2 regions of the Desulforegula conservatrix Mb1Pa genome follow, and region 2 is predicted to be linked to the other one. Evidence: riboswitches for the same ligand, from Rfam matches in the RefSeq annotation. Region 2 holds a riboswitch; the other holds the start of a gene.
What was found. Region 2 has a riboswitch for cobalamin ahead of K245_RS0115680 (TonB-dependent receptor plug domain-containing protein). Riboswitches for the same ligand answer to the same signal wherever they lie in the genome.
Positions count from the first base shown of each region.

Region 1: another riboswitch for cobalamin. It lies ahead of K245_RS0112590 (histidine phosphatase family protein); the one in region 2 lies ahead of K245_RS0115680 (TonB-dependent receptor plug domain-containing protein).

Region 1 is NZ_AUEY01000034.1:5,133-8,317, reverse strand. It holds gene K245_RS0112595 (M16 family metallopeptidase) at 1-1,143, opposite strand, end outside; cobalamin riboswitch at 1,297-1,441, shown strand; gene K245_RS0112590 (histidine phosphatase family protein) at 1,748-2,401, shown strand; gene cobU (bifunctional adenosylcobinamide kinase/adenosylcobinamide-phosphate guanylyltransferase) at 2,394-2,930, shown strand; gene cobT (nicotinate-nucleotide--dimethylbenzimidazole phosphoribosyltransferase) at 3,103-3,185, shown strand, end outside.
Region 2 is NZ_AUEY01000053.1:14,260-17,444, forward strand. It holds gene K245_RS0115680 (TonB-dependent receptor plug domain-containing protein) at 1-869, opposite strand, end outside; cobalamin riboswitch at 1,024-1,211, opposite strand; gene K245_RS24850 (ABC transporter ATP-binding protein) at 1,568-2,353, opposite strand; gene K245_RS0115695 (FecCD family ABC transporter permease) at 2,350-3,185, opposite strand, start outside.

The DNA.
Region 1 (3,185 bases), on a different contig from region 2:
TTTCTGCTCACAACTGGCGTATACAGCTGTATGGTCAATTTCCCTTAATGATATACCTGTCCCTGAATATACCTTTGTAAAGGGAGAATTCTTTTTTCTTGCTATGGAATCAAGGCGTTCCTGAAGAATGCCCATTGCCATCATTTTTACCATGGCGTCTTTTTCTGCTTCAATGGTATCAGGTTTGGCAGGCACGCTTCTTACAGTGTTTATGCTTACAGTTGTGCCTCCTGCTTCTTTTTCATACTGATAAAAGGCCTTGGTTCCTTTATGATCTACAGTGCCAAGTTCGGGTTCCTGTCTTTTTTCAGCCCTTGGTTTAATACCTGAAAAATGCTTTTTTACGAGATCTTCAGCTTTTTTGACGTCGGTTTCGCCAACAATTACAACCATCATTCTGTCAGGTCTGTACCATGCATCATAGAAATCTTTTATAAGCCTTGTATTTGCTGTCTTTATGACTTCTTCGGAACCAATCGGAATTCTTTCCGTAATTCTGAGGCCGTTGAAAATGAATTTCTGGGTTGCTATTGCAATTCTGTATTCGGCGCTGTTTCTTACTCTTTTTTCTGAAAGAATGACTCCCTTTTCGTTTTCAACTTCATCAGGCAGAAGCAGGGCGTCTTCAGCAAATTCAGAAAGAACAGAAAGTCCCTTGTCCATATTTTTTTCATCGCCCGAAGGAAGCATAATATCGTATATGGCTGTATCATAGCTTGTTCTTGCATTCAGGTCGCTTCCGTAATCCATGCCTATGCTCTGGAAATATTTTACCAGTTCACCAGGCGGATAGCTTTTCGTGCCATTGAAGAGCATGTGCTCAAGAAAATGGGCAATGCCTTCCTCTCCTTGATTTTCATATCCTGATCCTGCCTGAATATTAAGATGAATGCTTACTCTGCCTTCAGGTTTTTTGTTTTTCATGATCACATATCTGAGGCCGTTTTCAAATTTGCCTGTTGTCATTGCTGGATCCTGTTCGAGGTCGCTGACAGAATTAGGCCAAGAATATCGACCTGTAGGATCTGATGCCTGACTGCCTGATTTTTGGTTTATTGCTTCGGGGCCTTGTGTGTTTTTTGGGGCGCATCCCTGGGTAAATAAAAAAACAAGGAGTATGGCGGATAAAAGCAATTTTTTCATTCGTATAAGCTCCATATGTTATGGCTGTTTGTTTAGAAGGCACAAAACATAGCATAAGTCTTTAATATGTGCACGGGCTTTGTTTGTGGCCATGTTGATGATTTTTCTGTTATTTGGCAACACTCCTTGGAGGCTTTAAAAACCTTTGAATTGACATGCCTGCTTTCGGATAGTACAGCTTGTGATGATTTTGAAACAGGGGAAGCTGGTGAAAATCCGGCGCGGGCCCGCCACTGTGACCGGAGATGAACAACATATTTCCGCAAGCCAGATTACCTGTTATTCCAATTCTAAATCAAAGCGCTATCCCAATAAATGGATAGGGTTGGCATCGTCGTCAGCTCCAAGAGCGTACAAACCACGTACGTTTGCGTCGCTTCCTCCTTGCCGCCTTGATTTCATCTTTGATTTAAAAATGGAATATAATAACCATTTTAAAGGCATGCTCAATATATGAGCTTGCGCCCTCGTGGAACGGGGCAGCCTTGTAAATGACTGTTTATTGTTATCTGGGCAAAATACGGTGCCCCGGAGAATCCAATTGAAATATTTCGGTTGAAATATTTTGGATTTTTCGGGGCTTTTTTATTTTCGAGAGGCCATTTTGGACAAAACGATTACGGTTTATTTGATCAGGCATGGAGAAACAACTGCCCAGACAAGGGGACTCTTTTCAGGCATATCAGATCTTCCATTAACTGAAATTGGCAGAAGTCAGGCTGATGCTCTGTCTTTTCGGTCTGATTTGTCCGAAATACGGACCTGTATTTCAAGCCCTCTTTCAAGATGCACGGAAACAGCTGAAAGAGTATTCAGCGGCAGGGTTGTTTTTGATGAAGATCTTGTCGAGATCGATTTTGGAGGTTGGGAGATGAAAACATGGCAGGAAATTTCGGAAAAATACCCTGAAAAAGCTGAAAAATGGCTCAGGCAGGAAGGTGATTTCTGTTTTCCTGACGGAGAGTGCATTAAAGGTTTTTTTGAAAGAATAGAGATAGTTGCGGGAAAAATTAAAGAATATGCACTTTCTGATAAAAAACATAAAATTGCTGTTTGTACCCACGGAGGAGTCATCAAAAGTCTTATCTGTCTGTGGCTTGGTATCCCTCCTGAAAAGCATTTTCATTTTGCGGCTGATATCGCGTCCGTTTCCTGCCTTAGCATCTCAGCCGGCTTCGGATATCTTTCATTTCTAAATGACACGTCCCATTTGAATTCAGTTTATTTAGGTGGCACAGGGGAAAACACGAATGGGTAAGATTGTTTTCATCACAGGTGGCTGTAGAAGCGGCAAGAGTGCTTATGCCCTGAAAATAGCCGAAGAAATATCAAAAACGAGAATCTATCTGGCGACCTGTCCATCTGGAGTGGACGATGAGATGGATTCAAGAATTGAAAAACATATAAATGAAAGGGACGAAGGCTGGAAAACAGTTGATGAGCCAGTTGACATTGCTGGAGTCATACTTGAGCAAGGGAGCAAAGACGTTATTCTTGTCGACTGTCTAACTCTCTGGGTCAGTAATCTCATGCAACGGGCTTTTAATAATAAGATCGGGATTACCGAGGAAGAAGTCTCTGATTATTGTATGGATATAATTAAAGCCTGCCAAAGCGTTTCTGCGTCAGTCATATTTGTAACAAACGAGACAGGCATGGGCATTGTTCCTGATAACAAAGCATCCCGTGATTTCAGGGATCTTCTCGGAAGATGCAATCAGGTGATGGCTTCCAGGGCTGACTCCGCTTATTTGATGGTTTCAGGGATTCCTTTGAAGCTGAAGTGAACTTTTAATCATAAGAATATGCGGCTGTCTTCAATTCTCAGCTTTGCCTTATATGACTTAGTTTGAAAATTTTAGGTTCTGAAAGTAACAGTGTCTGTAACAATCCATTTAAACCATAAAGTATTTGCGAAGCTTTTTTCAAAAAGCGACCCGACGGAGGCAATCTAAACAAATGAATTTACTGAACGAAACACTCAAAAAAATAACCGGAATAGATGAAAACTCTAAGAATGCTGCGAAGCAAAGGCTTGAAAG
Region 2 (3,185 bases):
CCGGTTTTTGCAAGAAAGCTGTCCTGCCTGATCTGGGCATTCTTTCTTTTTTCTTCTTTATCATCGTATGGATTGTACGGAGTACCGTTATCATTATCTATTTCATAATCATTGTCAGAACTGAGTGAATCAAACGAAAAAAGATAATCCCAGGCTCCTGGCTTATGATTGAAATATCCTGTTAACGCCTTTGTTCCATAACTGCCAGCTCCGGCAGAAAGAAAACCAGCCATTCCAGGTTTTGACCTAAGGGTTTTGATATTGACCGCTCCGCCCATTGAGGCCATCCCAAAATTCATGGGAGTGGTACCTTTAAAAATCTCTACTGATTCGACATCTCCAAGCGGGATGGAACCAAGATCAACACCTGTTTCAGACGCTGAGCTTAAAGGGACTCCGTCCATAAAAACCATGACCTGACTTGATTCCGAACCTCTTAAAGATATAGATGCAAAACTGCCTGTCCCGCCGGAGTTCCTGATCTGAATCCCTGCTTCTTTATCAAGAGCCTCGCCCAAAGTCTGGGCTTTGCCTTCCATGTCAGCCCTGTCTATCACAAGGCAGGTTGAAGATGTTTTTTTAAGATCCACATCTCCGGTTTTGAAAGTTTCCTTCTGATCGTATCGTTTATTAGGGTCTCTCTCGCCCATGAAGGTGACTTTGCCTTTGCCTTCGCATTTCTCATCTATTGACGAATCTTTTTCAGCGGAAATGCAAATTGATGAGGCAAATAATATGAAAACAAATATGAGTCCGATTTCCGTCATTCCGGCGCAGGCCGTAATCCAGAAGTGCTTGAAAATACTGGATACCAGATCAAGTCCGGTATGACGCTGAAGCCCTTTCCTGACTTTTTGCGAGTCCATCATTTTTAATACTGTCCTTAAAAATAAAAAAAGGGATGCCCGGTAAATCCCGGTCATCCCTTATTGATCCTGGAGAAAAATATGCCTGATTCTTATATCTGCAAAAAAAATGCAGACAAGACATAAGGCACCGAAACTTCCGGTTACCACGCCGAAAAATCCGATTACAGCTCTGGCAGGTCTTCTGACTCCCGGATCAACCTGATATGCTGCGTCTTCCCACATTAAAGCAGTGACATATTGCAGCAATCGTCCCCGGTTACAGCGGCGGGCCCGTTCCTGATTCACACAGGATTCCCTTTTAAGTCCTGATAGAATCAGGACACCAATGCTTATTCATGGCTTTTAGACATAGAGGATGTTTTAGTCAATAAAAAAATGGGATGGGAATATGCGGTGACAAGGTCGCAAAAAGTCCTATTTCAGTCATTCCGGAGAAGGCCGAAATCCAGAACTAATTGAAAATACAAAGATACCGAATTAAGTCCGGCATGATACCAATGCCCTTTCTGACTTTTTGTAAGTCCATCATGGGTGATGCTGGTTCAAAAGCTGTGTGTATAAACCGTGCATCCGGCTCAATGTCGGATTACGAGCAAAGGACGCTCTAATATCCGACCTACAATTTGGGCTTTCTTGTCAAGTAATTGAGCAGACAGCGCATCCCGGACATAAATAAATCCTTAAACCATCATTCTACTTCAAAAATCAGGCACAGGGACAACAACAGCAAAGCCTAATTCTGAGTGTAATTCCACAGAGAGTTTGCATCCGTAGACAGATTCAAGCATCGAAGGGTTAAGGACAGTTTCGGGCGGGCCGAAATCTGCTATTCTTCCGTTTTTCATGAGCATGAGCCTGTCCGCGTACATGGAGCACAGATTAAGATCATGGCTGACCATAATTACTGTTGAATTGCGATTTTTGCAAAGATCCCTGAGAACATTCATGATCTGGATCTGATGAGCCGGGTCAAGGGATGAAGTAGGCTCGTCCAGCAAAAGCACTTCATGGGACTGGCAAAGAGCCCTTGCTATGAAAGCTCGCTGGAGTTCGCCTCCGCTGAGATCTGTTAGAAAACGATCTTTAAAATTCAAGATATCGGTCTGTCCCATGGCTTCTTTTGCTATCCTTCGATCATCAATGCTTTCAAAGCCGAGGAAGCCCTGGTGAGGAGATCTTCCCATCATCACAAGATTTTTCACCCTGTATCCAAAAACAGGCTCTGGGGATTGGGGAACCCAGGCCAATCTTCTGGCAATTTCTTTTCTTGTCATTGAACGCAAATCCCGGCCAAACAGTGAGACTTCGCCTGAACCAGGCTTTACAAGCCCTGCAATCATCTTTAGAAGAGTTGTTTTCCCCGAACCATTTGGCCCTGCAATGGCGACGAGCAAGCCCTGTCCTACAGAAAAACTGACATTATCGACCGCCAGGATATCCTTATATGAATAACCTGCATTTATTCCTTTAATTGCGGATTTCATGAACGCTCCCTTTTCAGTATTGCAATGAAAAATGGAGATCCGATAAGAGCTGTTATTACACCAACCGGCAGTTCACCGTTACTGTATATGGTTCTGGAAAGAAGATCGCAGAGCACCATAAAGCCTCCGCCATAAAGAGCACATAATGGAAAAAGCAAACGATGATCATGGCCAGCAAGTCTTCTTGTAATATGAGGAACTACAAGCCCCACAAACCCGATCAATCCACAGAAACTTACAAGCACAGAAACAGGAACTGAGACCAGCACTATCATTACCCACGTTACGGTACGGGCTTTTACACCCATTGATTCAGCAAGCTCTTCTCCGGTTGATATGAGATTAAGACTGTGGGAAAGGAGCCACATCCCGGCAAAGCAAGGTATGAAAACAGACGCCATCACAGAGGCATTTGTGAAATCCTGGTTAGAGAAATCCCCCATGAGCCAGCTTACAATGCCGTAAATTTTTGTATCCCTTGCAATGCTGATGATGAACATTATGAGCGCCCCGCAAAAACTGTTGATCATAACGCCTGAAAGGACAAGGGAGTCCGAGTGATGGAATTTTGTTCCTGATGAGATGTAAAAAAGGACAATAAGTGCGGCCATCCCGCCCATGAAAGCAGTTATTACCCCAAAAGGCAATCTTGCAAGCCCCATGCTTATGGCAATCAGCGCTCCTACTCCTGATCCACCGGATAGGCCGAGTATGTATGGTTCTGAAAGAGGATTTCTGAAAATAGCCTGAAAAACGAGACCACCACAGGAGAGAATAGCCCCTGCAAGGGCTGCGACAATAACCCTTGGCATCCTGAGATCAATAATAACTG